Regions from separate parts of the Mesorhizobium kowhaii genome, predicted to be linked through region 2. Evidence: riboswitches for the same ligand, from Rfam matches in the RefSeq annotation. Region 2 holds a riboswitch; each other region holds the start of a gene.

The links. Region 2 has a riboswitch for cobalamin ahead of ACFFNA_RS01675 (CbtB domain-containing protein). Riboswitches for the same ligand answer to the same signal wherever they lie in the genome.
Region 1: another riboswitch for cobalamin. It lies ahead of bluB (5,6-dimethylbenzimidazole synthase); the one in region 2 lies ahead of ACFFNA_RS01675 (CbtB domain-containing protein).
Region 3: another riboswitch for cobalamin. It lies ahead of ACFFNA_RS13160 (aromatic ring-hydroxylating oxygenase subunit alpha); the one in region 2 lies ahead of ACFFNA_RS01675 (CbtB domain-containing protein).

The regions. Positions count from the first base shown of each region.
Region 1 covers NZ_JBHLYT010000053.1:150,381-160,795, forward strand. Annotated here, with positions in the region: gene ACFFNA_RS28140 (class I SAM-dependent RNA methyltransferase) at 1-487, opposite strand, end outside; gene ACFFNA_RS28145 (TlyA family RNA methyltransferase) at 484-1,248, opposite strand; gene ACFFNA_RS28150 (GFA family protein) at 1,421-1,822, shown strand; gene ACFFNA_RS28155 (hypothetical protein) at 1,853-2,140, opposite strand; gene dxs (1-deoxy-D-xylulose-5-phosphate synthase) at 2,289-4,202, opposite strand; gene ACFFNA_RS28165 (pirin family protein) at 4,346-5,266, opposite strand; gene ACFFNA_RS28170 (DUF2277 domain-containing protein) at 5,304-5,570, opposite strand; gene ACFFNA_RS28175 (exodeoxyribonuclease VII small subunit) at 5,683-5,934, opposite strand; gene ACFFNA_RS28180 (histone deacetylase family protein) at 5,938-6,864, opposite strand; cobalamin riboswitch at 6,986-7,165, shown strand; partial or broken gene bluB (5,6-dimethylbenzimidazole synthase) at 7,226-7,843, shown strand; gene ACFFNA_RS28190 (hypothetical protein) at 7,960-8,943, opposite strand; gene ACFFNA_RS28195 (TetR/AcrR family transcriptional regulator) at 9,041-9,649, opposite strand; gene ACFFNA_RS28200 (MFS transporter) at 9,771-10,415, shown strand, end outside.
Region 2 covers NZ_JBHLYT010000002.1:189,182-199,596, reverse strand. Annotated here, with positions in the region: gene mgtE (magnesium transporter) at 1-109, shown strand, start outside; gene ACFFNA_RS01705 (MerR family transcriptional regulator) at 249-635, shown strand; gene ACFFNA_RS01700 (IS481 family transposase) at 669-1,661, opposite strand; gene ACFFNA_RS01695 (methyltransferase family protein) at 1,840-2,316, opposite strand; gene ACFFNA_RS01690 (heparan-alpha-glucosaminide N-acetyltransferase) at 2,313-3,311, opposite strand; gene ACFFNA_RS01685 (MFS transporter) at 3,547-4,746, shown strand; gene ACFFNA_RS01680 (aromatic ring-hydroxylating oxygenase subunit alpha) at 4,750-5,925, opposite strand; cobalamin riboswitch at 6,176-6,372, shown strand; gene ACFFNA_RS01675 (CbtB domain-containing protein) at 6,409-6,588, shown strand; gene ACFFNA_RS01670 (CbtA family protein) at 6,604-7,407, shown strand; gene cobU (bifunctional adenosylcobinamide kinase/adenosylcobinamide-phosphate guanylyltransferase) at 7,400-7,915, shown strand; gene cobO (cob(I)yrinic acid a,c-diamide adenosyltransferase) at 7,917-8,546, shown strand; gene cbiB (adenosylcobinamide-phosphate synthase CbiB) at 8,586-9,554, opposite strand; gene cobD (threonine-phosphate decarboxylase CobD) at 9,553-10,415, shown strand, end outside.
Region 3 covers NZ_JBHLYT010000013.1:215,827-226,241, reverse strand. Annotated here, with positions in the region: gene ACFFNA_RS13205 (ABC transporter substrate-binding protein) at 333-1,688, shown strand; gene ACFFNA_RS13200 (carbohydrate ABC transporter permease) at 1,932-2,945, shown strand; gene ACFFNA_RS13195 (carbohydrate ABC transporter permease) at 2,947-4,101, shown strand; gene bglA (beta-galactosidase BglA) at 4,106-5,770, shown strand; gene ACFFNA_RS13185 (ABC transporter ATP-binding protein) at 5,812-6,924, shown strand; gene ACFFNA_RS13180 (DUF680 domain-containing protein) at 7,008-7,244, opposite strand; gene ACFFNA_RS13175 (DUF680 domain-containing protein) at 7,316-7,519, opposite strand; gene ACFFNA_RS13170 (DUF680 domain-containing protein) at 7,591-7,788, opposite strand; gene ACFFNA_RS13165 (hypothetical protein) at 7,845-8,300, shown strand; cobalamin riboswitch at 8,301-8,502, shown strand; gene ACFFNA_RS13160 (aromatic ring-hydroxylating oxygenase subunit alpha) at 8,618-9,865, shown strand; gene ACFFNA_RS13155 (FAD-binding oxidoreductase) at 10,046-10,415, shown strand, end outside.

The DNA.
Region 1 (10,415 bases), on a different contig from region 2:
CGAGCGCCTTCAGCCGATCGAGCGCGCTGACGATCTGGGGCAGCGAGATCGGACATTCCGATATGGAGATGATTTCCGGCGACAGATGGCGATTGAAGCCGAGCAGCATGCCTGTGTCTGTGCGCCGCGCGGCGAGCACGACACGGCGGCGCGTGTGCGGCGCGCATGCGACCAGGTCGCCGATCTCGCAATCGATGCCCTTGCCCTTCAGGGCGTGCACCACCTTTTCGCGTTTCCATTGGCGATAGGCTTCGGCTTCGAAATGCTGGAGCGCGCAACCGCCGCATTCGGTGAAATGGCGGCAGGCGGGATCGATGCGCAGCGGCGAAGCCTCCAGCACCGCCATCAGCATGGCGCGGTCTTTTTCGCGCGCGGCGGTGACGACCTCGCCGGGCAATGTGAATGGAATGAACAGATCGCCGCTCTCGGTCTCGGCGATGCCGTCGCCCTGGGCGCCAAGCTTCCTGATGCTGAAGCGCGCGCTCATCGATCCTTGATCCCACCGAGCAGGAATTCGCGGTTGCCGTCGCCGCCTTCGATGGGCGACAAATGCAGCCCGAGCGAACGCCAGCCGGGAACGGCGTCCAGCCAATCCTGCAGCAGGCCAGCGACACGGGCGGCATCGTAGGGATCCTTCAACAGGCCGCCCTTGCCGATCGCTTCGCGGCCCGCCTCGAATTGCGGCTTGACCAGAAACATGGCGCGTGCACCAGCCTTCGCAATGGCGAGCGCCGGCGGCAGCGCGAGTTTCAGCGAAATGAAGCTGACATCGGAAACGATGAAATCCGGGATACGGCCGCCAAGATCGGTGACGGCAAGATCGCGGGCGTTCAGGCCCTCGACGACTGTTACACGCGGATCGCCGCCGATATCGGGATGCATCTGGCCATGCCCGACATCGATGGCGGTGACGTGGGCCACGCCGCGCTCGAGCAGGACCTGGGTGAAGCCGCCGGTCGAGGCGCCGATGTCGAGCGCCTCGCGGCCGGCAGGATCGAGGCCGAAATGGTCGAGCCCGCCGATCAGTTTCAGCGCCGCACGCGAGACATAGCCCTGCGCCGGATCATCGATGGCGATCAGGCATTGCGGCGAAACGTTCTGGCCGGGCTTGCGGGCTATGACGCCGTCCACCATCACCTTGCCACGCTCGACCGCGTCACGGGCACGCGAACGGCTGGCAAACAGGCTCCGCTGGACGAGCAGGTCGTCGAGCCGCTGGCGGGTGCTGGCTGGCAGAGGCGAGTTCATCGGCCTTCATGGCGAAAGCTGGTCGCGAAGGCAAGGATATTGGGGCCGGACAAGAAACATCGTTGCAAGCGTGCGAACACATCAAGCCGCTCCGCCGCTTGCGCGCATCGCATCGGGTCGGCACAATGTTAAGCAGGAACGCCGTTTGTTGTCCGAACACTGGGAAGGACGGATGCTGACAGGAACCTGCCACTGTGGTGCAATCCACTGGACCCTGGAGGGCGATCCCGGGTCGATCACCGCCTGCAATTGTACGCTTTGCAGCCGCTATGGCGTGCTCTGGGCCTACGACTATGTCGATGAACGCATCCGCGTCGCGGGACCCGTGAGCAGCTATACGCGCGCCGGAAAGGATGTGCCCTCGCTCGAGATCCTGTTCTGTCCCACTTGCGCCTGCGTGCTCGCCTGGCGTGGCTTGCGCTCCAGCGCCACTGGCCGCACTCGAATCGCCGTCAATGTAAGGCTCGCACCGCCTGAGGCCGTCGCCGACTTGCCGATCGACCATTTCGATGGCCTCGATACTTACGACGACCTGCCACGCGATGGCCGCTGCGTGCGCGATTTGTGGTTCTAAAGCGCGCTGCGCACCTTTGGGCGACATGCGCTAGAAAATGGTTCGGGAAACCTGCCGCTCGACGGCGGGCGACAGACCGTCGTCTGGCTTGCCCGTGGCTTCTTCGCTCGGGCGTTCGGTCCCGGCAACAGGCGCGGCGTCTGGCACGACCACGAGCTGCGGCACCTGCTTGTAGGAAAAGCCGCCGCGGATATTCCCCATCTTGCCGGCGATGATGCCCATGGCCGCCTTTTCAAGGCTGCGATCATAGCGCGTTTCGGCGGCGGCCGGCGCGACGATGACCGCTGAAAGCGCCACGCCGCACAGAAGCGTTCTCATTGTTGTTGTCTCCCTGCCTGATCACGATCTAGCAGGGCGCCGTTGAAAAACGGCCAAGAGACACGGTAAGCAAAGCGCCAAACGGCAGCGTTAACAATGCGTTAAGGCATCAAGCCGGCAAACTGATTGAAGCCCTTGAGATTTTGATTCAGGCGCGCTGGGCGCGGGCTGTATGGCCGAGGGCGACGAATACCGTGCGCACGATGCCGGCGGCATCCAGCCCGGCATCGGCATACATCTTTTCCGGCTTGGCGTGGTCGGTGAACGCGTCGGGCAGTACCAGCGGGCGCACCTTCAGGCCACTTTCCAGCAAGCCCTCATGGGCGAGGAACTGCAGCACATGGCTGGCGAAGCCGCCGACGGCGCCCTCCTCCACCGTCACCAGAACCTCGTGCGAGCGGGCCAGCCGGCGGACCAGATCCTCGTCGAGCGGCTTGGCGAAACGGGCATCGGCGACCGTGGTGGAAAGCCCGGCCGCGCCAAGCTCCTCGGCAGCGATGAGGCAATCCTGCAGCCGCGTGCCGAAGGACAGGAGTGCGACCTTGGTGCCTTCCCTGACGATACGGCCCTTGCCGATTTCGAGGACCGTGCCGCGCTCCGGCATGTCGACACCGACGCCGTTGCCGCGCGGATAGCGAAAGGCGATCGGACCGTCATCGTAGCTCGCCGCGGTGCGCACCATGTGGCGCAGCTCCGCCTCGTCCGCCGCCGCCATCACCACGAAACCCGGCAAGGTCGCCAGGAAGGTGGTGTCGAAGGCGCCGCAATGGGTGGCGCCATCGGCGCCGACAAAGCCGGCGCGGTCGATGGGAAAGCGCACCGGCAATTTCTGGATGGCGACGTCGTGGACGACCTGGTCGTAGGCGCGTTGCAGGAAGGTCGAATAGATCGCCGCGAACGGCTTGTAACCTTCGGTGGCGAGGCCGGCGGCGAAGGTCACCGCGTGCTGTTCGGCGATGCCGACATCGAATATCCGGGACGGGAACGCTTCACCGAACAGGTCGAGGCCGGTGCCACTCGGCATGGCGGCGGTGACAGCGACGATGCGGTCGTCCTCGCGGCCTTCCTGGACCAGGCTTTCGGCGAACACCTTGGTGTAGGCCGGCGCGTTGGCCGGCGCCTTGGCCTGCGCGCCGGTGATGACGTCGAACTTGTTGACGCCGTGATACTTGTCGGCGGCGGCTTCGGCCGGTGCGTAGCCCTTGCCCTTCTGGGTGACGACATGGATCAGCACCGGGCCTTCGCCATTGTCGCGGACATTCTTCAGGACGGGGATCAAATGCTCGAGATTGTGACCGTCGATCGGGCCGATATGATAGAAGCCGAGCTCCTCGAACAGCGTGCCGCCGGTGACGTAGCCGCGTGCATGCTCGACCGCCCGGGTGATCGCACGATCGGCGCGCTTGCCGAGATAAGAGGTCAGTTTCTTGCCGAAGTCGCGCAGGCCGACATAGGTCTTGCCGGAAGCCAGACGCGCCAGATAGGCGCTCATCGCGCCGGTCGGCGGCGCAATCGACATGTCGTTGTCGTTGAGGATGACGATGAGCCGGGCATCGAGCGCGCCGGCATTGTTCATCGCCTCGTAGGCCATGCCGGCCGACATCGCGCCGTCGCCGATGACGGCGATGACGTTGTTGCGGCCGCCGGAGAGATCGCGAGCGGCGGCCATGCCGAGGCCGGCCGATATCGATGTCGAGGAGTGGGCGGCGCCGAAGGGATCGTATTCGCTCTCGGCGCGGCGGGTGAAGCCGGACAGGCCCCCTTCCTGCCGCAAGGTGCGGATGCGGTCGCGGCGGCCGGTGAGGATCTTGTGCGGATAGGCCTGATGGCCAACATCCCAGATCAGCCGGTCATCCGGGGTGTTGAAGACATAGTGCAGCGCCACCGTCAGCTCGACCACGCCAAGGCCGGCGCCAAGATGGCCGCCGGTGTGGGACACCGCGTCGATCAGTTCGGCACGAAGCTCGGATGCCAGTTGCGGCAATTCGCTCTCGGCAAGCGTGCGCAGGTCGGCGGGGATGCGGACCTTGTCGAGAAGCGGGGTATGCGGCGTTGCGTTCACGGATTGGCCTGCTCAGGCTTTCTGTTCATGGGCGGGATAGGCCGGCGGCCGGCGAAAGTAAATGCGTGTCAGTGACGCGGATCAGGTCTTTGTTTCATGCATGTCGTTCTCCCAGAACCGGGGCCACTTTTGGGCAACATGCATTAGCTTTCCGGCAACGGGATGAATTCTTCCTCATCGCCGGGAACGATATCGAAGCGGCCCGTCTTCCATTCTTCCTTGGCTTGTTCGATGCGCTCCTTGGAGGACGAGACGAAATTCCACCAGATGTAACGCTTCGAGCCGAGCGAGGCGCCACCGAACAGCATGAAATGGGCGCCGGTATCCGACGACACGACGATCTCATCGCCGGGCCGGAACACCAGCAGCCGTTCCGCCGGAAAAACATCGCCCGAAATCGAGGCCTCGCCTTCGAGCGTGTAGATAGCGCGCTCCTCGGCGTCGGCCGGGATTTTCACGCTGGCGCCCGGCGCCAGCCTGAGGTCGGCATAGAGCGTGTCGGAGGCCGTTGCGACTGGAGAGCGCAGCCCCTGGAAGTTGCCGATGACGATGCGCCCGCTGACGCCTTCGGCATCGATCTCGGGAAGCCGAAGTGCTGCGGTGTTCTCGAACACCGGGGCGACTTCTTCCCCACCATCCGGCAGTGCCAGCCATGTCTGCAGGCCGGAGACCGACATCGGCGCGCCGCGCAATTCTTCGGGCGTGCGCTCGGAGTGCACGATGCCGCGGCCGGCTGTCATCAAATTCACGTCGCCGGGCTGGATGACCATTTCGGTACCGAGGGAATCGCGATGCCGGATCTTGCCGTCGAACAGGTAGGTCACCGTCGACAGACCAATATGCGGATGCGGACGGACATCGAGTGCCTGGCCGGCCCGCAGGATCGCCGGGCCCATGCGGTCGAAGAAGATGAAAGGCCCGACCAGCCGCCTTTTGGCGGTCGGCAGAGCGCGGCGCACCTGAAAACCGCCAATGTCCTTGGCGTTAGGAATGACCATCAGTTCGATCTGGTCGCTGGCAAAGGCATCGCCGACTTCAGGGTCTTTCCCAGGGAAGAAACTCATGGACTCTCCTTGTCAGTGGCCGTGCCTGCTTGCCGCATCAGGCGAAACGGACCGCCGCCTTCGCCCGCGCCTTGGCCGCCACCTCTTCGCGATTGCGAGGATGCTGATGGGTTTCGAGGGAGCCGAGAAGCTCGCGCGCCGACACCGCAATGGCTTCGACCGCATGGTCGAAGGCGTGCTGGTTCTGCTTCGAAGGTCGCGTCGTTCCGCTCAATTTGCGGACAAACTGAAGTGCTGCGTCGCGCACCTCGTCATGGGTTGCCGGCGGATCAAAATTGAACAGGGTCTTGATGTTTCTGCACATCGTTTCCGAACCTCCTCTTGTCCTGAAGCCGTTTCAATCGAGACGGCTTCTATCCTCGATCATGATCATGTCCAAAAACCGGTGAGGCAAGACCATCGTTCGGCAGCATGCCTCAGTCGGCGTCGAGCGGCTCCGTTCCAACCGGCTTGCCGTCGCGCGACAGCCTGATCTTCTCGACCTTGTCCTCGGCGGCCTTCAGCAGCCGGTCGCAATGTGCCTTCAGCGCCTCGCCGCGCTCATAGATCCTGATCGACTGGTCGAGCGGCACGTCGCCACGCTCCAGATCATCGACGATCTTTTCCAGCGCGTCGAGTGCCTGTTCGAAGCTCATCGCCTTGATATCTTCGTTGGTCTCACCAGCCATCATTCATCCTTTCATCAGTCGCCCGACATGGGCGGCGACCGAAAATGCCAGTCCCTGCAGATCGTAGCCACCCTCGAGCAGGCTGACGAGCCGGTTGCCGCTGTGGCGCGTGGCGCGCTGCATCAGCTGGCCGGTCGCCCAGTCGAAATCATCCTCGGTCAGGTTGATCTCGGCCAGCGGATCGCGATGGTGCGCATCGAAGCCGGCCGAAATGATGATGAGGTCGGGCGCGAAATTGTCGAGTGCCGGCAGGACACGCGACAGGAAGGCATCGCGGAAAACCTCGCTGCCGGTCTGCGGCGCCAACGGCGCGTTGACGATATTGCCGGCGCCGGTTTCGCTCTTTGCCCCGGTGCCGGGATAGAGCGGCATCTGGTGGGTCGAGCAATAGAGCACCGATGGATCGTCCCAGAAAATATCCTGCGTGCCGTTGCCGTGATGCACATCCCAGTCGACGACCGCAACGCGCTCGACGCCATGTTTCCTCTGCGCATAGCGCGCGGCGATCGCCGCCGTGTTGAAGAGGCAGAAACCCATGGCCGTGGTTTTTTCGGCATGGTGGCCGGGCGGCCGGGCGGCGACGAAGACATTGTCGGCGCGGCCAGTGAAAACGTCATCCACGGCTGCATTGGCGGCGCCGATCGCGGTTATCGCCGCTTGCCAGCTCTTCGGGCTGGCGGTGGTGTCGGCGTCGATGCGGGCGATGCCCTCGTCGGGAATGGCGGCGCGGACACGGGCGACGAAATCGGCGGGATGCGCGTAGAGGATCGTGGCCTCATCGCCCTCGGTCGCCTGGACGCGATCGAGCGCGGTAAAAGCTTCATCGTCGAGCACCCGCTCGATGGCGCGCAAGCGATCCGGCCGCTCAGGGTGACCCGGCGGCGTGATGTGCTCAAGGAAGATTGGATGGGTGTAGAGACGAGTGGTCATCTTCCCTATCTAGTGCCCCGACGTCGCGATGGCCATGCGTTGTGGCCTGATGGTTGGGGAAAATCACACATGCGTCCATTGGTGTCGCTGCAGGCATTGGCGTCCTCGGCGCTTCGGCGTAAGGTCGCTGCCACTGCCTGGTGCCCGCCGCAAGCGGGAGAATCGGGAACACGGTTGAACTCCGTGGCGTGCCCAACGCTGTGAGGGGGACCGCGCCGGTAAATGCCACTGTCGATGACGGGAAGGCACCGGACGCGGGTTGATCCCGAGCCAGAAGACCGGCCTGGCAGACATCGTCATCCGCATGGTCAGGCGGATGGCATCTACTGCAATCGCAAGGGGACACGCGATGCCGGAACACATGACCGCTGCTGTTGGCGACGGATTTGACCAGAGCGCGCGCGACGCGGTCTATCGCGCCATGTTCACGCGGCGCGATGTCCGCAGCCATTTCCTGCCAAACGCGCTCGACGTTGAGGTGCTGGCGCGGCTGCTGCTTGCCGCTCACCATGCGCCGTCGGTCGGCTTCATGCAGCCTTGGAATTTCATCGTCATTCGCGATGCCGAGCGACGGGAAAAAGTGCGCGACCTGTTCCTGGCGGCACGTGAGCAGGAATTGCCGGCCATCGCGGAAGACCGGCAGGCGCTCTACCGCAAGCTCAAGCTGGAAGGCATCTGCGAAAGCGCGCTCAACATCTGCATCACGTGCGACCGCCAGCGCTCGAAGGGTTCGCCGCTGGGGCGCTGGCACAATCCGGAGATGGACCTCTACAGCACGGTCTGCGCGGTGCAGAATTTCTGGCTGGCGGCGCGCGCCGAAGGCGTCGGTGTCGGCTGGGTCAGCATCATCGAGGCGCAGGCATTGAAAAGCCTGCTGTCAATTCCCGAGCATGTGACGCCGGTCGCCTATCTCTGCGTCGGCCATGTTTCCGAGTTCGCGCCAAAGCCAGACCTCGAAGCGCATGGCTGGGGCCGCCGCTTGCCGCTGCCGGAGCTGATCATGAGCGAGACCTTTTCCGGGCAAGGTGAAGCGCTGCTCAAATCGACCGTGCAGCGCCTCAATGCCGTTGACGTCGCATCGGCGACCACCGCTGATCAGCGGGTCGCGCCGGCCGTGCCCCAGCGCGAGCCGCCGAAGGAGGCCAGCGCCTTGTCTTTGAGTTCCCTGAACTTCGACGACGCTTCGGCCAGCCGGGCGTCCCAGGCGGGATCTGGCACCTGGCCTTCGACAGTCCTGAAATAGACCTGCATCAGGCAGGCGATGGCGAAGGGTTCGATGAACGCTGCCTTGAAGGCCCAGGCGAAGACGATGGCGAGCACGAAGGCCCAACCGGCAAGTTGCCCGGGCATGAGGAAAAGAATGGCGCCGGCCGGAGCCAGCATCAACAGGAAGATGACGAACGACACGCCCCACATGATGACCGCCAGCCAGACGGCGTTCTTGACCATGATCTCGGCGTTCTGGGCGTAGAGCACGACGCCTTGCCGCGCCGTCTCGAACGGCGAGGCTGAATTGATGCGGATGTTGTAGCCGAGGATGATTTCGTCGACATAGGTCAGCGACAGGCGGATCACCGTGTTGATGAAGGAGACCAGGCCGCCCAAGCCCGGAATCGGCAGGAAGGCGGCGATGCCGCCGATCAGCCCGGTAATGGCGCGGATGGCGCCCTTGACCAGCTGGTCGACGACAAAAAGCATGTTGGCCTCGGCAAAACGCTGGGTCACGATGTCCTTGGCGTAGGCAATCTGGTTCTGGCCGGCGGGAATGTCACGGCCGTCGATCAGATGGACCATGACCGCGATATGGCCGGCCTTGACGACATACAGGATGTATTCGCGGATCCAGTAGACGGCGATCGAGACGACGCCAAAGCCAACCACGCCGCCCCACAAGGCAAAGGACAGCGGTCCGTCGGGATCGGTGGAGATATGGCCGACGCCGTAGCCAACGGAGGCGCCGGTGCCGGTCGCCATGATGTAGGCCAGCGTGATGCCGAAATAGACGATCATGCGAAAGACAATGAAGGGCCAGGTCCGCATCATGATGGACACCGACCTGCCAATATCGAAATCCCACATGCCCCGAATCTCCCGCTCAGAGATGGCGCAGGAGGATGCGCTCAAACCGGTTATTGTCAATCGCGGGCAGTAGCGGGCCAGGCCGCCAATGGGGATTCTAGTTCGGCTGCGGACCCGGCTTTTTGAGCAGACCCTCAAGCAGTTGCTTGAACGCCGTCACCACCTTCTTCGACGTCGCTTCGGGGTCGTTCGAATTGGCGATCCGCTGTGCCGCCTGACTGCTCGCTCCGTTGATCAGCCGCGAGGCGGTCTCGGGGTCGAGGCTGGAGACGATAACCCCCTCCTCCTGCAGCGTCGTCAGGTGGCCGGTCATTGAAGCGATGCACGCATTGGCGTTCGGCCATTGTGCCGGATCTCCCAGCACGGCCGGGCCATCCCGGAACATGATGCGCTGGATTTCCGGCTCCAGCGCCATCTCGATATAGGTCGTGCATTCGTCGACGAAATGCTGCCAGCGGGTCGGCGCTCTCGACGCCACTTCGTTCACGCGCGCCGCCATCTCGCCGTCGATTTCGGCGATGACCGCCTGCAGTAATCCCTTCTTGTCGCCGAAGTGATGATAGAGTGCGCCGCGCGTCAGCCCGGCCGAGGCAGTGAAATCATCCATCGAGGCCTGGGCATAGCCGATCGTACCGAAGGCATGGCGGGCCGCCGCGATCAGCTTGGCGCGGGTCTCGGCGATCATTTCCTTGCGAGGTTTGTGCATGGCTTCTGGACCCATTAACATACGCACCGTATGCCAATTGACATACGTGGCGTATGATCTATCTAACAATCATACGCTTCGTATGTAATTGTCGAATCTTCCTTTGTCGAGGAACCGGACCATGCAAAATCCCTATTCGGAAATCTTTCGCGCCCCCGGCGCCAAGGGCTTTGCAAGCGCAGGCTTCATGGCTCGACTGCCGATTGCGATGGCGCCAATCGGCATCGTGGCGATGCTGTCGCAGACGCGCGGCGAGTACTGGCTGGCCGGCGCCGTTTCCGCGACATTCGCGCTGGCCAACGCTTTCGCGGCGCCGCAGATATCAAGGCTGGTGGACCGCGTTGGCCAGACGCGGATCGTGGTGCCGACCACGATCATCTCCGTGCTCGCCTTCGCAGTCCTGATTGTGGCGGCCAATCAGGACTGGCCGGCATGGACGTTGTTCGTGTCGGCGCTGCTCGCCGCGGCGATGCCCAGCATCCCGGCAATGGTGCGCGCGCGCTGGACCGAGATTTTCCGCGGGCGGCCCGAAATGAACACCGCATTCGCCTTCGAGTCGGCGGCGGACGAGCTGGTCTACGTTGCCGGGGCATCGCTGTCGGTGGGCCTGAGTGCCGCCCTGTTCCCGGAAGCGGGAATGCTGGCGAGCACGCTGTTCCTTGCCGTCGGCTCGACGGCGTTCATCCTGCAGCGTTCGACCGAGCCGCAAGTGCGGCCGGCGGAACAGGGTTCGCGCGGCTCGGCAATCCGCCTGCGGCCGGTGCAG
Region 2 (10,415 bases):
CAAGGTCGATCCGGCCGTCGCCTCGGCGGTCTTCGTTACCACGGTCACCGATGTCGTCGGCTTCTTTGCCTTTCTCGGCATTGCCACGTGGTGGTTCGGAGTGCCGTGAAGGGTGCTCAATTGACTTTTACGTAAACGCCGTGCGAGGCTTGCGCGGGGCGTCATGTCGATTCCGGCATGGGTTTGGTTCGGGACAGAAGGCGACGCCGTAGGTTGATCGCCGGGGGTTCCGGCGTCTGGGAGTGACAATGCGGGAATATTATTCGATCACCGAGCTGACCCGCGAATTCGACGTGTCGACGCGGACACTGCGCTTCTATGAGGATGAGGGGCTGGTGCAGCCGGTGCGGCGTGGCCGCACGCGGCTGTTTCGCCCGTCCGACCGCCACCTCATCCGCCAGATCATGCGGGGAAAAAGGCTCGGCTTCTCGATCAACGAGATCCGCGAAATCATCCAGATGTACAAGGAGCCGCCCGGCGAGGTCGGTCAACTCAAGCTGATGATCAAGCGCATCGAGGAAAAGCGCGAGGATCTCCGGCAGAAGCGCCGCGACCTCGAAGAGACGCTGGCCGAACTCGACCAGGCCGAGGAATCCTGTGTGGAGCGGTTGGTCGAGCTCGGCGTCAATACCTAACGGCCTTTTTGATAATTCTACTCTGGCGGCCACCTAGATGTTTAGTCCCGGCATTTGCTGGAGCGGATTAAGCTTGAAGCGTTCGGGCTGTGTGGCCCAAGCCTTGCAGATGAACTCATAGGGGGTGAGGCCTTTGAGGGTCTTGAGCCTGCGTCCGAAGTTGTAGGCCGAGACGAAGTCGGCAAGGTGCTGGCGGAGTTGGTCGTGGCTCTCATAGTAGAAGCGCCTGACGGTCGCATCCTTGATGGTCCGGTTCATCCTCTCGACCTGGCCGTTAGTCCACGGGTGCCTTGCCTTGGTTGTCCGGTGTTCGATGTCGTTCCTAGCGCAGGCGTATTCGAAGGCATGGGCGCGGAAGAGTTCGCCGTTTGCTATGGCCTCCTTGATCAGTGGCACGGCCGAGCCGCCGGTGCCGGGGGTGGTGAACTGGATGCCATTGTCGGTGAGCACAGTGTGGATCTTGTAGGGAACAGCCGCGATCAGGCGCAGCAGGAAGTCTCTCGAGACGGCGGTGGTGGCCTTCTCATGCAGTTCGACGAAGGCGAATTTCGAGGTTCGGTCAATGGCGACGAACATGTGCAGCTTGCCCTGCTCGGTGCGCACCTCGGCGACGTCGATGTGGAAGTAGCCGATCGGATAGCTCTTGAATTTCTTCTTCGCCGGCTTGTCGCCCTCTACGTCCGGCAAGCGGCCGATGCCGTGGCGTTGCAGACAACGATGCAATGACGAACGCGTCAGGTGCGGGATTGTCGGCTGCAAGGCGTAGAGGCAATCGTCCAGCGGCAGCAGCGTGTACCGGCGGAAGGCGACGATGACGGCCTCTTCCTCGACAGACAGAACCGTCGACCTCGGCTCTCTCGGACCGGTCGGCAGATCGCTCACCGAAGTCCGTTCCCGCCATTTGGCGACAGTCTTCTGGTTGATCCCGTAGCGTTTGGCCAGGGCCCTCAGGCTCTCTTGACTATGCTGTATCGCTCTACGGATCGCCTCTGTCGTCGTGGCGCTCCCATGAAGAACCTGGCCCATAGCGCATCCCTTGATTCGGACGACAAGGATGCCCCATCAAAGCCTGGGATCAAACATCTAGCGCAGCTTTCTGCGCTTCCGGTGCTCACGTACCCAAACGTACGCTCCGCTCCGGTTCTCGAAAACCGCTCTATCTGACTCGCCAGAGCGAATTCTGAAAAAGGCCTGACTGGCCAGTTCAAATCCAGCGCCGCACCCTTTTGGCGTAGTCCCTGTATTTCTTGCCGAATTTCGCCGCCAGCACCTTTTCCTCGCCCTCGATGGCGACTTTCTGCGTGGCATAGGCCGCGATGAATGCCAGCGGCAGGAACCATGCGATCCCCGAGACAAAGGCGACGCCGATCAACAGCAGCGTGTTGGCCAGATACATCGGATTGCGGGTGATGCCGAAGGGACCTGTGGTGACCAGGTGATCGGGCACCGCGTTGGGGTTGAGCGTTGTCTTGGCCCGGATCATGGTGCGGATGGCGGTGAACCAGAGCGCCGCGACGCCGAACAGGGCCACCCAGCCAGCGGCGAAAAGAATATCACCCAGAAGGTCGCCGATCCAGGGCAGGGGATAGAGCAGGCCGAGTGCGATGCTGATGGCTATGGCGGCAGTGTAGATCAGCGGCGGCCACGGTATGAGCCCTGCCTTCGGCTGGTTCTCGGTCATTTGACCCCTTCCTCCATCATCTTGCTGTCGGTCTTGGCGGTGCACATGCCGGCGAGATCACTTAAGTGCGCCTTCCATTCGGCAGTCTGGTCGTTGTTGTAGAGCCGATCAAGCGAGGCCTCGCCCTCCAGCGTATCGAGCATGCAGACACAGTAGCTCGAACAGAACTCGGTGTCGCGCGACTGCTCGCAAGACAGCTGGCAGGTTTTCAGGAAATTCACCTGCGGGGTTTCGACCTGCGCCGGCATGATTTGCGAAAACAGCCACACACAACCGATCAGCAGCGGCTGGTGGATCAGATAGAAGGCCAGGCTGTGGCGGCCGATGAAGACCAGCGGGTTGGCCCAGCGACCGGGTGCCAATTCGGCAAGCCGGGCAAGCAGGCCCGAAGCGGAGGCGAGTTTCGTCACCGCGACACCCGCAAGCACGGCGCCGAACCACGGAAACAGCGGAACGTAGTCGTTGGAACGCGGATTGACCGCTGACAGGCCGACCCACCACAGCCACGGATGGTCGAAGGCCTCGAAGCGCAGATAGACGGGCGCTGCGATGACCAGCGCTGCCACAAGCAACGTCAGCAGCGCCGGCAGCCGCAGGAAGGCGAGGCCGAGCAGGCTGGCCAGCGCAATCTCGTGCAGGATGCCGAAGAAGATAAAACCGTCCGGCGTGGCGATGCGGGTGACGACCGAGATGGCGATCGCCGCTCCGGCGACCATGGCGAAACGCCTCCAGAAGCCATTCCAGCGGATTATTCGGCCATGGGCGAGGTACAGGCTGACGCCGACCAGGAACAGGAAGGTCGAAGCGATGCAGCGCGCGTAGATCTTCCACCAGCCGAAGGCGGTGAGGCCGGGATCGGTGTAGCCAAAGAATTCCAGGTCCCAGGTGAAATGATAGCTCGCCATGGCGATGAGCGCGATGCCGCGCACGATGTCGATGGCGACGATGCGCTTCGATTGATCCTGGACGGGTGCGGTCGGCGTGTGGATGCTCATGGTCTCGGATTCTGATTCAGCCCCGCAAGACGACTATCACGGTTGCCCCGGACAAAAGAAGGCCGGGCGCTTCGGTATGGGCAGCGCTGCAGACGCCGGATCAGGCGCCGCTTTAGGCCAGTGCCGGAAAGCCTTTGGCCGACTTCGCTTTTTGCCGGGTAGGCGTCGGTTTCCTGTTACCGGCCCAGGAATCACCACGGCAGATTTGACCCGGTGATTCTGCTTTGGGGAAGCAATGTCCACCCATGTGCGCCATCCGATCTGGCTACCGGCCCTCAAGGCCGCGGATGCGCGCACCTTTGCTTCGCTCTATGCGGTCGAATCCTTCGCCCGCGCCACGGTGTCGAGCGTCATCCCGATCCAGGCCTACGAGATCCTCCACAACGAGCAGATCGTCTCGATCCTCTATACCATTGTGGCGATGCTGGGCCTGTCAGTGACGTTGTTCATGCCGATGCTGATCCGCCGCTTTGCCCGGCGCTGGGTCTACACCGCAGGCGCCTGCCTGCTGGCGATCGGTTCCCTGTTCTTCGTCACCCATACGCTTGCCGGGCAACTTGCCGGCATGCTGTGCCGGGTGATGGGCGCCAGCGCACTGTCGATCACGCTCAACCTCTACATCATGGACCACATCCGCAAGACCGACTTCATGCAGGCCGAATCGCTGCGCATGGCGTGGTCGATGTTCGCCTGGACCGGCGGGCCAACGCTCGGCATTTTCCTCTACACGCGCTTCGGCATCTATGCCGTGCATGGTGCAGTGGCGGTGTTCGCGATGGCCTTGCTGGCGCTGTTCTGGACCTACCGGCTTGGCGACAACCCGTCGATCCGCCCCGGCAAGACGCGGCCGGCCAACCCGCTCGCCAATATCGGCCGCTTCGTCGCCCAGCCCAGGCTGAGGCTGGCCTGGCTGATCGCCTTCGGCCGTTCTTGCTTCTGGACGACGTTCTTCGTCTACGGGCCGCTGTTCATGGTCATCACCGGAGAGGGCAAGCTGGCCGGTGGCCTGCTGGTTTCGGCCGGCAATGCGCTGCTGTTCATGGCCATTTTCTGGGGCAATGCGGGAAAGCGCTTTGGTGGCCGGCGAACCATGACATTTGCCTATTTCGCCATGTCGGCCATGCTTCTGGCGGCGGGCGCGGTTGGCGAAACAGTGCCGCTGCTTACCGGTGCCTTCCTGCTCTGCGGCGCTTTCTTCACCATTGCGCTCGACGCTCTGGGCTCGACCGCCTTCATGCGCTCGGTGCGATCCTATGAAAGGTCGCAGATGGCGGCGGTCTACCGCACCTATCTCGACTTTTCGGAGCTGACGCCACCGCTGGTCTATTCGGTGGTGCTGGCGTTCTTTGGGCTGGGCTCGGTGTTCGTCACGCTCGGCCTGCTGGCGGCGGTTTGCGGCTTCGTGACCTGGCGATACCTGCCGAAATCGCTGTGATCTTCAGGGCTTGGGGGTAACCGCTGTGTGCCGTTCGCGGACCCAGTTGTGGAAGCGGTGCAGGTCGTATTCCTCGGGCATCAGCACACCGGCTTCGTGGCGCATCGAGCGCAGGCCTTTCTGGTTGATTTCGCAGATCGCCGCATCCTCCTCCAGCACCTGTTTGCCGAAGGCGACGATGTTGTCGATATCGGTTGCCATCAGTGCCTCGGGCGCAAACAGCCATTCGGCGACAAGCTCGGTCTGCTCGGGGCCGAGCGGTACCAGCCGCACGGTTCTGACATAGTCGACATGGCCGACGACGAACATTGACGGCAGGTTGGTGGCATAGGTCTGGCCGGCGGCGCGCTCGGCTGGTGTGAGACCGGCAAAGACCGGCCCATGCGCCTGGCCGTCGCGCGACCATGTCTCGGCGCCGGCGCGCAGGCCGCCGGAAAACTCGGGCGCGTCATTGTCGGCGTGGCGAGACCATTCGGGATCGTCATGGCGGCCCATCAGGCCGCGGCCATAGATCGGCACCAGCCGCGACAGATCCTTGTGGACGCCCGGACAATGCAGGCACTCGTTGAAGTTTTCCCAAAAGATTTTCCAGTTGCAGTTCATCACCTTGCGCAACGCATGGCCGGTAACCAGCGTTTCCAGCGGCCAGTTGGCGAGACTGCCGGACGCCGGATCGAAGGATGTCTCCGCCGAGCCGGTAGCGTCCTCGGCGAGATTGACGAAGACAAAACCGCGCCACACCGAGAGTGCGACGCGATAGAGCGGATGATTGGCCTTGTCGAAGCCTTCCGGCAGCGATTTCGACGGCACGCGCACGAGATCGCCACGCAGCGAATAGGACCAGGCGTGGTAGGGGCAGGTGATGAGCCGCGCCTTCAGCCGGCCTTCGCTTTCCTGGCAAAGCTGCGAACCGCGATGGCGGCAAGTGTTGTGAAATGCGCGCAGTTCGCCGGTTTCGTCACGCAGCACGACGATTTCCTGCGTGCCGATGCGGAAGGTGCGGAAGCAAAGCGGCTGGGCCAGATCGGCCTCGCGGCAGACGAGCAGCCAGCTTCTGTACCAGATGGCGTCGAGGTCTCTTTGATAGCTCCCTGGATCCCAATAGGCGGAGGACGGCAGCGTCGGTTCGGCCCGGGTCAGGCCGTTGTAGGGATCGCGCTCGCTGGCAATGGGCTGCATGGCTGGCTTCCTGTGAAATTGTCAGCCGACACCCGACCGCGGGAATTGTCAATTGTCGTGCCGGTGACCGATTTGCGCACTTTTCGGCGACATGCATTCTTGCTTACGCAGGTCGTTATTCCGAAAACCGCTTCGCACTTTTCGGCGACATGCGTTCTTGCTTCATGCATGTCGTTTTCCCAAAACCGCTGTGCACTTTTCGGCGACATGCATTGTCGGAATTTGGTTTGCCGGTCGCGGCGATTTTCCCTATAGTCGCGCTGTCGTCGGTTCCGTTTGGAGCCAAGAGGGAATGCGGTGCGGGCTGACTTGTTGCCCAATGCCGTGGCTGCCCCCGCAACTGTGTGCGGTAGTCCTCTCCATATGCCACTGAAGGTTTTTCTTCGGGAAGGTGGAGAAGGGCGCTGATCCGCGAGCCAGGAGACCTGCCGGCGACAGGAAACTGACTTCGATGCCCTCGGGTGGAGGGCGAAAGGACAAGACATGACTACCGCTTCCGTCTCCCTCGGCGCCTCCGTCTCCTCGCAGTCGCGCTTCATGCAGCTTGCGCTCGTGGCACTGCTCGGCATCTTCGTTGTCGGCTTTGTCGGCTTCTCGCATATCGATGCGGTCCACAATGCGGCTCACGACTATCGCCATTCGATGGCGTTTCCCTGCCACTGACGAGGATTTGACATCATGAACCTGTTTCGCAACGTCGTGTTCATCGCGGCGATCGCAGGGCTCGTGGCTGGCGTCGTTCTCGCCTGCATGCAGGCCTATGCCACCGTGCCGCTGATCCTCAAGGCGGAAGTCTACGAGCAGGCCGGCGGCGGCCATCACCATGAACATGCAGCTCCGGCCGCAACGGATACCAATGCCATGAGCACAGCCGCTCCGGCGGCGAATGCCATGAGCTCTGCCGCCCCGGCGCCGGCGGAAGCAGCCGCTCCGGCAGCGGAAGACGAAGGCTGGGCGCCGGCCGACGGTTTCGAGCGTTTCGCCTTCAGCGTGGTTGCCAACATCGTCACCGGCATCGGTTTCGCGCTGATCCTGGTTGCGGTTTCCGAATTCGCCGGTGGCATCGGCAATTGGCGCCAGGGCGTGTTCTGGGGCCTGGCCGGCTTTGCCGTGTTCACGCTGGCGCCTGGTCTCGGTCTGCCACCGGAATTGCCTGCCATGCCGGCGGCCGATCTCACGCAGCGCCAGATCTGGTGGTGGGCAACCGTGGTGGCGACCGCGGCGGGTCTCGGCCTGATCGCCTTCCGCAAGTCGCTGCCGCTTGTGATCCTTGCCGTCTTGCTGATCGTCGCGCCGCATGTTGTCGGCGCACCGCAGCCCGACAGTTTCGAGACGCCGATCCCGGAAGGCCTGCACCACCAGTTCGTGGTTGCGGTGACCGTGACCAACCTGGTGTTCTGGCTGGTGCTCGGCGCGGTCGTCGGCGTGGCGCGCGGCCGCTTCACCGGCACCGCGACCAGCCTGCGCGACAGCTTTGCCTGATCGCAGCACGCTGACCTTCATCATCGGTGGTGCGCGCTCCGGCAAGAGCGCGCACGCCGAAACCCTGGCGACGACCTCGCCGCCGCCATGGGCCTATATCGCCACGGCGGAAGCCTATGATGACGAGATGCGTGAGCGCATAGCGTTGCACCGCTCGCGGCGCGGTGAAGGCTGGACGACCATCGACGCACCGCTCGATCTCGCAGGCGCGCTCGAGGCCTTGCCGGACAATCAGCCGGTGCTTGTCGACTGCCTGACACTGTGGCTGACCAATCATATGCTGGCCGAAAACGACCTCGATCTGGAATACCGTCGGCTGGCTGACGTGCTGTCGCGGCCGCGCGGGCCCTGGTTCGTGGTGTCCAACGAAGTCGGGCAAGGCATCGTGCCGGACAACGCATTGGCGCGCCGATTTCGCGATGCCGCCGGCCGGCTCAACCAGCAGGTGGCCGCTATCGCCGATACGGTGCTGCTGATGGTGGCGGGACTGCCGCTCAAGGTGAAATGAGATGACCGATATCGACAACAAGCCCATCGAAGACCGGGATGAAGAACGCCACCGCGCCAAGATGGCCAAGCGCAAGGCGGTGCAGGACGCCGAGGTGGCGAGCAAGACGGTCGAGAAGGGGCTGCTGATCGTCAACACCGGGCCCGGCAAGGGCAAGACCACTGCTGCCTTTGGTCTGGCGCTGCGGATGCTTGGCTACGGCAAGCGTGTCGGCGTCGTCCAGTTCATCAAGGGCAAATGGCACACCGGCGAGAAGGAAGCCTTCGCCGCCTTTGGCGACCGCGTCGTCTGGCACGCGATGGGCGAGGGGTTCACCTGGGAAACCCAGGATCTGAAGCGCGACATCGCCGCGGCCGAAGCCGCATGGGCCAAAGTGCTCGAGCTGATGGCCGATCCATCGATCAGCCTGCTGGTGCTCGACGAACTGAACATCGCGCTGCGCTATGATTATCTCGATCTCGACAAAGTGGTTGAGGCATTGAAGACTCGTCGCGAGGGCCTGCATATCGTCGTCACCGGCCGCAACGCCAAGCCGGCGCTGGTCGAGGCGGCCGACCTCGTCACCGAAATGGGCGTGACCAAGCACCATTTTTCCGCGGGCGTGAAAGCGCAGCAAGGCATCGAATTCTGAGAGCTTTACCCTTCCCACGTGGGGAGGGTTAAGGCCCAATCACGCTACAATGACGATTGCCGATACCAAACCGAACAGCGCGATCAGCAGATAGTCGGCGATGCGGTAGAGTTTCAGCGCCTGCCTTATGTCGATGCTGTCGGCTTCGCGCCGGCCGCCTTCGCCCATGAAGACGTCGTCGACCAGCACGCCGCCGTAGCTGCGCGGTCCGGCGAGCGCCAGGCCGAGCGCGCCGGCCATCGCGGCTTCCGGCCAGCCGGCATTGGGCGAGCGGTGTTTTTTCGCGTCGCGCCACACTGCATGCCAGGCATTTTTCGCATCCGCGCCTTTGACGAGGAACGCAGCCGATACGATCAGCAGCGCCGTCAGCCTTGACGCCGGCAGATTGATCCAATCGTCGAAGCGCGCCGCCGCCCAGCCGAAGGCCTCGTGGCGCGGGGTGCGGTGGCCGATCATCGAATCGGCGGTGTTGGCGGCCTTGTAGGCGGCGCCCCCGGCCAGCCCGCCGACGCCGGTCCAGAAGGCGGGAGCGACAATGCCGTCGGAAAAATTCTCGGCCAGGCTCTCGATCGCCGCACGGCAGACACCGGCCCTGTCCAGCGCTTCCGGATCGCGGCCGACGATGCGCGAGACGGCGACACGGCCCAGAGCTAGGCCACCGGTGTCGAGTGAGTCGGCCACGGCCTCGACATGCTCGTAAAGGCTCTTCTGCGACAGGAGTGATGTCGCCAGAAGCGCGGCAAGGATCAATCCCATGGGAACGAACCAGAGCAGGATCTGCACGCCGAGCCCGATCGCCGCCGGCACCAGCACGATGACCAGCAGTGCCTGGACACCACGCTTGCGACGCAGCGCGTCGGGATCAGTGGCGCGGTTGAGCCTGCGGTCGAGAAAGGATATCAGCCTGCCGAACCACGTCACCGGATGGCCGATGGCGCGAAACAGCCAGTCCGGGTAGCCCAGGACGAATTCGACGGCCAATGACAGGAAAGCGATCAGGATTGACATGAAGCTTCTTGATGGGGCGGCGGTGGACCATGGTGGAAGTCTTGGCCGGGCGAGGGCGCTTTTCCCCAACGCCGTGCTGCCTTTCGTCGACCTCTCGACCGGTATCAATCCGCACTCCTACCCGCTTTTCGACTTGCCCGCCACCACCCTGTCGCGACTGCCGGAATCCGGGCGCGCCCGCGACCTGACGGAGGTCGCGGCGAACGCCTATGGCGCGCCTTCTCCAGCCAACGTCGCGGCGGCACCCGGCACGCAGATCCTGTTGCCGCGCGTCGCATCGCTGATCGCGCCCGGCAAGGCGCTGGTGCTGGGTCCGACCTATGCCGAACATGCGCGGGCAGCTGTGATCGCAGGACACGAGGTGACGGAGGTCGGCGACTTCGAAGTTTTGGCGGAGGCCGACCTTGCCATCATCGTCAATCCCAACAATCCGGATGGGCGCATCGTGGAGCGCGACAGGCTGCTGGCGCTGGCTGCAGGGCTGCGCGCCAAGGGCGGGCTGCTGGTCGTCGACGAGGCGTTCATGGATGTCGGCCCACGTCAGCACAGTCTCGCCGGCGATGTCGGCCTAGGCGGCATCGTTGTGCTGCGCTCGTTCGGCAAGTTCTTTGGCCTGGCCGGGCTACGGCTCGGGTTTGCGCTGTCCGATGCAGCGACGGTCGACCGGCTGGACACGCAATTCGGACCATGGGCCGTCGCCGGCCCGGCGCTGGAATACGGCATTCGCGCGCTTGCCGACATCGACTGGCAGCACGCGATGCGGGCATCCCTTGCGGAGGCATCGGCGCGGCTCGATGCGCTGTTCGGCCGCTTCGGCGCTCCTGTCGAGGGCGGCACCACATTGTTCCGCTATCTCCGCTT
Region 3 (10,415 bases), on a different contig from region 2:
ATTCGATTGGATCTGGGCTCCACGAGGGGCGCAGCGATATGAAGATAAGCATAGGCGTGCTTTGGGCGAGTTTGAAACAAAAATTACTGCTGCACTGCCATAAATACATGCTGCAGCGCACTTTTCGCGTCTCGCAAGCCCAAAATTAAATCGATTAGCCAGCCACCCTCTTGACTTCCGAGCGATTCAATGGCGTGATCAAGAAAGCCAAAGCGCTTTGGAAGACTCTTCGAAAGGTTGCGGTTCCTTTGCGACTGAGTCACAGTCCTGCGGCGTCGGCGGGCGGAATGGAGGTTCCGTCCGGTGTTTGTGACCCACTGGGAGGAATACCGATGAAGAAAATGCTTTTGCTGGGTGCTGCGTTTGCCACGCTCGCCCTGAACGCGCCCGCGCAGGCCGAACTGAAGTTCAAGCCGGGCGAGGATCCGCGCTTCAACTGGGCGAACTACGAAGAGCTCAAGAAAGTCGATCTCAAGGGTGAGACGCTGTCGATCTTCGGACCGTGGCGCGGTGAGGACGAAGGCCTGGTGCGCGGCGTTCTCGACTATTTCTCGGAAGCCACAGGCGTCGAGATCAAATACTCCTCCTCGGAGAATTACGAGCAGCAGATCGTCATCGACACGCAGGCCGGCAGCCCGCCCAACATCGCCGTGCTGCCGCAGCCGGGCCTGATCCAGGACCTGGCATCCAAGGGCCTGCTGACGCCACTGGGCGACGACACCGCCAAATGGGTCAAGGACAATTACGGCGCCGGCCAGTCATGGGTCGACCTCGGTACCTTCAAGGACAAGGACGGCAAGCCGGGCTTCTTCGCCTTCCCCTACAAGGCCGACGTGAAGTCGCTGGTCTGGTACTCGCCGGATAATTTCGAGGAAGCCGGCTACAAGGTGCCGAAGACGCAGGAAGAACTCGCCGACCTCGAGAAGAAGATCATCGCCGATGGCGGCAAGCCGTGGTGCATCGGCCTCGGCTCCGGCGGCGCCACCGGCTGGCCGGCGACCGACTGGGTCGAAGACCTGATGCTGCGTACCCAGGCTCCGGACGTCTACGACAAATGGGTGAAGAACGAGATCCCGTTCAACGATCCCGCGGTGGTCAACGCCATCGACATCTTCGGCAAGATCGCGACCGACGACAAGATGGTCGACGGCGGCGCCAAGGCGGTTGCGGCGACCGATTTCCGCGACAGCCCGAAGGGCCTCTTCTCGGTCCCGCCGAAATGCTACCTGCACCATCAGGCGTCATTCATCCCGACCTTCTTCCCGGAAGGCACCAAGGTCGGCCAGGACGCGGACTTCTTCTACTTCCCGCCCTATGCCTCCAAGCCTGAACTGGGCACGCCGGTGCTCGGCGCCGGTACGCTGGCGATGATCACCAAGGACTCAAAGGCCGCGCGCGCCTTCATCGAATTCCTGAAGATGCCGCTCGCTCACGAGATCTGGATGGCCGAGGGTGGTTTCGTGACGCCGTTCAAGGGAGTCAACAAGGCTGCCTATGCCAGTGATGCGCTGAGGAAGCAGGGCGAAATCCTCGCCAATGCCTCGACCTTCCGCTTCGACGGTTCCGACCTGATGCCGGGCAAGATCGGCGCCGGCGCCTTCTGGACCGGCATGATCGACCTGGTCGGCGGCAAGTCCGCGCAGGATGTCGCCACCGACATCCAGAAGAGCTGGGACGCGATCAAGTAGCGGCTGGCAAGCAGCGGCCGTCCGGCTCGGCGACCCTACCATTCTCGCACTGGATCCGGGCCCTGCCGGCCCGGATCCGACGGCGGCCCGTGCCGCAGCCTTTCGTCATGAGCGCATAGACATGAAGCGCAATCGGCATGTGAACAGGTTTCCATCGCCGATGACGCTCCAAACAACTGAATCGGCGCCTGGTCCCGTCACCAAGGTCATTCCTTGTCGGATCATGCGCAGGGGGAGGGACCCATGGCGGCTCAGATTTTCTCGGCCATATTCGTCATCATCGTCGGGGTCGGCGGTTGCGTCGCCTATTTCTGGGGCGCCAACAAGCTGGTCGACCTGATATTCCCGTCGCGCGGCGTCGCCGGCGCCGCGGCCATCGACAATCTGCGCCGGCAAGGGCTGGTCCGGCCTTGGCTGTTCGTCGGTCCGGCGATGATCATCCTGACCATCTACCTCATCTATCCGGTGGTCGAGACGCTGCGGCTGTCATTCCTCGATCGCGGCGGCATAAACTTCGTCGGCTTCGCCAATTATGAATGGGCGTTCGGCGATCGCGAGTTCCGCAACTCGATCCTCAACAACATCGTCTGGCTGGCGGTGGTGCCGGCCGCCTGCACCTTCCTCGGCCTGATCATCGCCGTGCTTACCGACAAGATCTGGTGGGGCACGATCGCCAAGAGCCTGATCTTCCTGCCGCTGGCGATCTCTTTCGTCGGCGCCAGCGTGATCTGGAAATTCATCTACGAGTACCGTGGCGAGGGCCAGACCCAGATCGGCCTGCTCAATGCCATCATCCAGCATTTCGGCGGCCAGCCGCAGGTCTGGATATCGCTGCCGTTCTGGAACAATTTCTTCCTGATGGTGATCCTGATCTGGATCCAGACCGGCTTTGCCATGGTCATCCTGTCTTCCGCCTTGCGCGGCATCCCGGAAGAGACGCTGGAAGCCGCCGTCATCGACGGCGCCAATCCGTTCCAGATCTTCTGGAAGATCATGGTGCCGCAGATCTGGGGCACCATCGCCGTCGTCTGGACCACGATCACCATTCTGGTGCTCAAGGTGTTCGACATCGTGCTGACCATGACCAACGGCCAGTGGAACAGCCAGGTGCTGGCCAATCTGATGTTCGACTGGATGTTCCGTGGCGGCGGCGATTTCGGCCGTGGCGCCACCATCGCCATCATCATCATGATCGCGGTCATTCCGATCATGGTCTGGAACATCCGCCAGGCGAACAAAGAGACGGGAGGACATTGAGATGGCCGTTGCGACCGGAAATTCCTTCGCCAGCCGCTTTGGCGTCCACATTGCCGTCTTCATCTTCGTCGCCATCTGGACCATACCGACGCTCGGCATCCTGGCCTCGTCGCTGCGCGACAAGGACCAGATCATCGCCTCGGGCTGGTGGAACTCGTTCTCCAGTTCCACCCAGACGGAAGCCGGCCGGCTGCCGGCCGCCTCGACGCAAGTCGAAAAGGACGGCAAGTTCGTCCTTCAAGGCAACATCTTCGGCGACAGCGCTCACCGCAACATCAGCGCCTTTGGCGTCAAATCGGCGGCACCGACGCAATATCCCGCCGGCACGTCAGCCGATCTCGGCGACGGCGTCACCCTGCAGCTCAACGCCGACGGCAGTTTCGTCATGGCCTCGCCCAAGGCTTTCGAAGGCGATCGCGGCCAGCGCGTCTACTATGCCTCCTCGGCACCGCCGAAGTTCACCACCGACAACTACAAGACCGTGCTGTTTTCGGAAGGCATCGGACGGTCGTTCATGAATTCGCTGACCGTCACCATCCCGGCGACCGTCATCCCTATCCTGATCGCCGCCTTTGCCGCCTATGCATTGGCCTGGATGCGCTTTCCCGGCCGGGCGCTGTTGATTGCGGTCATCATCGGACTGCTGGTGGTGCCGCTGCAGATGTCGCTGATCCCGCTGTTGAAGCTGTACAACGGCGTCGGCGCTTTCTTCGGCATGCCGTCGAAAACCTATCTCGGCATCTGGCTGGCGCATACCGGCTTCGGCTTGCCCTTCGCCATCTACCTGCTCAGGAGCTACATTGCCGGTCTGCCGCGCGAAATCATGGAATCGGCGCGCATCGACGGCGCCAGCGATTTCGAGATCTTCGTCAAGATCGTGCTGCCGCTGTCCTTCCCGGTGCTGGCCTCGTTTGCCATCTTCCAATTCCTGTGGGTATGGAACGATCTGCTGGTGGCGATGGTTTTCCTGGGTACAGAGGCAGACCAGATCGTACTGACCGCCAAGCTCAACGCGCTGCTCGGCTCACGCGGCGGCGATTGGGAGATCCTGACGACATCGGCTTTCGTGACCATCATCGTGCCGCTGATCGTGTTCTTCTCGCTGCAGCGCTATTTTGTCCGCGGGCTGCTTGCCGGCTCGGTGAAAGGAGGCTGAGACAATGCAATCCGCTTTGAAGGCCAGTTCGAAGCCTGACCTCGCCATCGATCGCGACTGGTGGCGGGGTGCGGTGATCTACCAGATCTATCCGCGCAGCTACCAGGACTCGAACGGCGACGGCATTGGCGACCTGAAGGGCATCATCGGCCGGCTCCCCTACATCGCGGCACTCGGTGCGGATGCCATCTGGATTTCGCCGTTCTTCAAGTCGCCGATGAAGGATTTCGGCTACGACGTCACCGATTACTGCGACGTCGATCCGATGTTCGGCACGCTGGCCGACTTCGACGCGCTGACCGCCGAAGCACACAGGCTGGGCTTGAAGGTGATGATCGACGAGGTACTGTCGCACACCGCCGACAATCATCCATGGTTCAAGGAAAGCCGGTCGAGCCGCAACAACCCGAAGGCAGACTGGTACGTGTGGGCGGACGCCAGGCCGGACGGCACGCCACCCAACAACTGGCTGTCGATCTTCGGCGGCTCGGCGTGGCAATGGGACACCAGCCGCCAGCAATATTACCTGCACAACTTCCTGGCCGAACAGCCCGATCTCAATTTCCACAACCACGAGGTCCAGAACGCGCTGCTCGACGTCACCCGCTTCTGGCTGGAGCGTGGCGTCGACGGCTTCCGGCTCGACACCATCAATTTCTACTTCCACAGCCAGGGTCTGGAAAACAATCCGCCGCTGCCGCCCGAGCAGCGCAACGACCAGACCGCACCCGCGGTCAATCCCTACAACTACCAGGACCATCTCTACGACAAGAGCCGCCCTGAAAACCTCGGCTTCCTCGAACGCTTCCGCGCCCTGCTCGATGAATATCCGGCAACCGCCGCGGTCGGCGAAGTCGGCGATTCGCAGCGCGGGCTGGAAGTGGTGGCGGCCTATACGGCCGGCGGCAAGCGCGTGCACATGTGCTATTCCTTCGACTTCCTGGCGCCGGAAAAGATCAGTGCGGCCAAGGTCCGCTCGGTGCTGGAATCCTTCGGCAAGGTCGCCAGCAACGGCTGGTCGTGTTGGGCCTTTTCCAACCATGACGTGATGCGCCCGGCCTCGCGCTGGGCGGCAGGCGAAGCCGATCCGACCGCCTATCTCAAGGTCATTTCGGCGCTGCTGATGTCCTTGCGTGGCTCGGTCTGCATCTACCAGGGCGAGGAACTTGGGCTCGGTGAAGCCGACCTCCGCTTCGAGGATCTGCAGGACCCCTACGGCATCCGCTTCTGGCCGGAATTCAAGGGCCGCGACGGCTGCCGCACGCCGATGGTGTGGGACGGCAGCGCCAGGAATGGCGGCTTCTCCTCGGCCAAGCCCTGGCTGCCGGTGCCGGCCAAGCATCTGTCGCAAGCGGTCAATGTCCAGCAGGGCGACGAGACCTCGCTGCTCGAGCACTACCGGCGCTTCCTCACCTTCCGCCGCGCCCATCCGGCGCTGGCCAAGGGCGACATCACATTCATCGACAGCGAGGGCGACACCGTCGCCTTCACGCGCCGCGCAGGCAACGAGCAGATCGTCTGCGTCTTCAATCTGGGAGCCGGGCCAACCAAGGTTGACCTTGGCAACCGATCGCTGCAACCTTTGCCCGGGCACGGATTTTCGGGGCAGGCGAGCACTGGTTCCATACAGCTCGGCGGCTACGGCGCCTGGTTCGGGCGCATCGACTGAATTTCAAATCACTTGAATTTCAAATTACTGGGAGGAAACCAATGGCCGATGTCACGCTAAGACAAGTGAAGAAGTCCTACGGCAATCTGAACATTCTCCACAGCATCGACCTCGATATAAAGTCGGGCGAGTTCATCGTCTTTGTCGGCCCGTCGGGCTGCGGCAAGTCGACATTGCTGCGGTCGATCGCCGGGCTTGAGGAAATCACCTCCGGCGAACTCAAGATCGCCGGCGAGGTGGTGAACGACGTGCCGCCGTCGAAGCGGGGCATCGCCATGGTGTTCCAGTCCTACGCGCTCTACCCGCATATGACCGTCTACGACAACATGGCGTTCTCGATGAAGATCGGCAAGGAGAACAAGGCCGAGATCGACCGCCGCGTAAAGCAGGCCGCCGAAATCCTGCAGCTGACCAAATATCTCGACCGCCTGCCCAAGGCGATGTCGGGCGGCCAGCGCCAGCGCGTCGCCATCGGCCGCGCCATCGTGCGCAATCCGAAAGTGTTCCTGTTCGACGAGCCGTTGTCGAACCTTGACGCGGCGCTGCGCGTTGCCACCCGCATCGAAATCGCCAAGCTCAAGGAATCGATGCCCAACACGACCATGATCTACGTCACCCATGACCAGGTCGAGGCGATGACGCTGGCCGATCGCATCGTGGTGCTCAAGGAAGGCCATATCGAGCAGGTCGGCACGCCGATGGATCTCTACAAGAAGCCCGGCAACCTGTTCGTCGCCCAGTTCATCGGCTCGCCGGCTATGAACATCCTGCCGGCGACCATCGACAAGACCGGCAACCCGACCGTGGTCAGCCATGTCGGCGGCCGCAAGGCAAGCGTGCCGATCGCGACGCCGGCTTCGGCAAAGGGTGCTGCTTTGAGCTTTGGCGTGCGGCCGGAAGATCTGATCATCGCCAGCGGCGCGGACTATCTTTTCGAGGGAACGGTGGACTATGTCGAGCAGCTCGGCGAGGTCCAGCTTGTCTATGTCGACATCGGCCGCGCCGACCTGCCGCTGGTGACCAAGATGCCAGGCAATGTCGAGGTCAAGCGCGGGGCGACGCTGCGGCTGAGCGCGGACGCCAGCGACCTTCACATCTTCGACGCGGACGGGCACTCCTTCTCGCTCCGTCAGCCGGAAGCAAAGGCGGCCTGAGGTCAGGACATCGGAGGCCGTATAAAAGACAAAGAGCGGCGGGCACAGGCCCGCCGCTCTTGTTTGGAGATCAGCTTCGGTTGTTAGTGGCCGAAGAGGTTCCGGTCGCTGCCCTGAGGGGCGGACTTCTGTACGTCGCCCGACGAATTGAGCAGCTTGCCGACGAAACCACCGGTGTTGCGGATCGAGCCCGTATGCGAGCTGTCAACCGACGTGACCGCGGGCTGATTGGCACCATCGGAGCCAAAGTTGTCGCTGCCGGCGAAAGCGCTACCGGAAAGCGCCAGAACGGCAGCGGTAGCAATAAGGATCTTGTTCATTTTAGTCTCCTGAATTTTTCGAGCCTCTCCAAGGCGGCGGGACAGACCCGCCGTCCGCGGGGAGTTGGCTGTTAGTTGTTGCCGAACAGGTTGCGGTCACTGCCCTGAGCGGGCGTCTGAGCAACCGGTTGCGACGTCTTGGTGGAAGCCGTGTACGAGTGGTCAACCGCGGCTGCAGGCTGTTTGGCGCCGTTCGAACCATAGTTGTCGCTGGCGGCGAAGGCGCTGCCGGAGATGGCCAGAACGGCGGCGGCGGCGATGAGGATCTTGTTCATTTTAGCTCTCCTGAATTTCTGGATTTCACCAGGGCGGCGGAGCGAGGCCGACGCCCTCTGGGAATCGGCTGTTAGTGGCCGAAGAGGTTACGGTCGCTGCCCTGGACAGGCGTCTGAGCAGCCGGTTCCGACTTCTTGACCGAAGCGGTGTAGGAGCTGTCGACAGCGGTGGCTGCCGGGGCGTTCGAACCATAGTGGTCGCTACCGTTAGCGAAGGCGCTGCCGGAAATGGCCAGAACGGCGGCGGCAGTGAGAATGATCTTTTTCATTTTTTGGTACTCCAGTATTTCTTATTTTTGCCGTCCGTCTAGCGGCGTGTCTTGGGATGAAATCGCGTCGTTCGGACAGCCCCGATGTGGGAAAGCCATCCAGCCATTTCCAATCACGAAGTTGTTCCGCGTGGACCAAGAATCTGCCACTTGAAATTGCGCCAGGAGTTTCCACACTCAATGTTTTTCTGATTTATATCAAAGAGTTGTATGAAACCGCCGGCCAGATCACCAACTGTGTCGGAGGCCCAGTGTTCACCCGTCCTGCACGCACCGTCAACAGAAACGAACCGTTCGGTTCGATTTTAGATGCTGCTAATAGTCACTTTTCGAAACCGTTAACCTTTTTTGGCCCCTGGCAAGGGGTCGAACTCGAGGAGATTGCAGCCGGCTATGGCTGCCGAAGAGATAGGATTTCGGCCCGGCAATCGCCAACCTGGGCGTTTCGCACACGTGTCGCGCCGCATGGATACGATGTCGTTTTCATGCCGATGACGCGCCCGCGATCGTGATTAGATCATGTCATCTCAGGTGCCGCTTCGTGACGACGAGGCGGAGAATTGGGAAGCCGGTCAGAATCCGGCGCTGCCCCCGCAACGGTGGTGGAGTTCAAGTCGCAACGGGAGACCACTGGGCAATCGCCTGGGAAGGTGTCGCGATGGTCCGCAAGGACAACTCCAGAGCCCGGAAACCAGCCCGAGATGTTTGAACTCGACTGATCGCGGTGGGCGGTCAAGAGGTGGATAGTGCATGTCCGGCGCATCGCCGGCCTGCGTCCGATCCTTCCTCCGTCACCACCAGTTCAGTCCTTAGATAACGAGGACAGGACATGGATGCTCGCAACGACATGCTGAGGCTCTTGAGTGGGCGCCGGCAAGGCTTTTCGCTGGAACAGCCCTTCTACACCGATCCAGACTATTTCAAGCTCGACATGGAGCTGATCTGGTATCGCGACTGGCTGTTCATCGGCCATGATTGCGAACTGCCGAAGCCGGGCAGCTACATCACGGCACAGATCGGCGACTATCCGGTCGTGCTTGTCCGCGACCAGCAAGGCAAGATCAACGCCTTCCACAATTCCTGCCGCCATCGCGGTAGCCGCGTCTGCAATTCCGACAAGGGCACGGCGGCAAAGCTGGTCTGCCCTTATCACCAATGGACCTATGAGCTGGACGGAAGGCTCTTGTTTGCCAGGCAGATGGCCGACGGTTTCGACAAGAGCCAGTTCGGCTTGAAGCCCGTCGCCTGCGAAAGCGTCGGCGGCTACATTTTCATCTGCCTGGCCAAGGAGCCGGCGGATTTCGCGCCGATGCGGGCGGTGATCGAGCCTTACCTTTTGCCGCACCGGCTGCGTGAGGCCAAGGTGGCGTTCGAATCGACCATTGTCGAGAAGGGTAACTGGAAGCTGGTCTGGGAAAACAACCGCGAGTGCTACCATTGCGCCGGCAATCATCCGGAGCTCTGCAAGACTTTCCCGGAAGCGCCCACGGTGACCGGCGTGCAAGGCGCCGACAGCGACCCGGAAATGCTTGCGCACTGGGCGAAATGCGAAGCGGCCGGCCTGCCGAGCAAATTCCGCATCGATCCGGCCGGACAGTACCGCGCCACCCGCGCGCCGCTGCTGCGCGATGCCGTCAGCTACACGATGACGGGAAAGCGCGCGGTCAAGAAGAACCTATCCGACAGCGTTTCGACCGACCGCATCGGTTCCTTGCTGCTCTATCACTATCCGACGACCTGGAACCACATCCTGGGCGACCACGCCGTCACCTTCCGGGTGCTGCCGATCAGCGCCACGGAGACCGCGGTGACGACCAAATGGCTGGTCCACAAGGATGCGGTCGAGGGCGTCGACTACGATCTCGCCGAGCTTACCCATGTCTGGACCGAGACCAACGATCAGGACCGCCGCATCGTCGAGGAAAATGCCTTCGGCATCCTGTCGCCCGCCTACGAGCCCGGCCCCTATTCGGAGCTGCATGAGGGGGGCGTGATCCAGTTCGTCGAGTGGTACGCGTCGTTCATCGGTCCGCGCCTTGCCGAAGGCGGCCGGCCGGCGCTGCGCAGCGTTGCCTAATGCATGTCGCTCAAAAGTGGCCCCGGTTTCGAGACAACGACATGCATACAAACAAAGACTTAAAGCGCGGCGCATGAATCCGTTTCGACGCGACGCGCTTTAGGGCATGTCGCCCAAAAGTGCCCGGCGGTTTTGGGATCACGGCATGCACCGAACAAAAGGGACAAGAGGATGAATGCGATGACGGACCTTGGCCTCTATCGCCATCTCGACCAGATGACGCCCTGGAACGACAGGCTCCAGGTGCTGGAAGTGATCGGCGTCAGCGACGAAGCGCCTGATGTGAAGACCTTCACCTTCCGCTCCGACAACCAGACCTGGTTCCGCTACAAGCCGGGCCAGTTCGTGACGCTGGAACTGCCGACCGCCGACGGGCCGCTGATGCGCACCTACACGCTGTCGTCTTCGCCATCGCGGCCGTTCTCGATCGCGGTGACGATCAAGGCGCAAGCGGGCAGCATCGGCACACGCTGGATGTTCGACCATCTGACGCCCGGTTCGCACGTCAAGGCCTATGGGCCGACCGGCGACTTTTCGCTGCACAGCCACC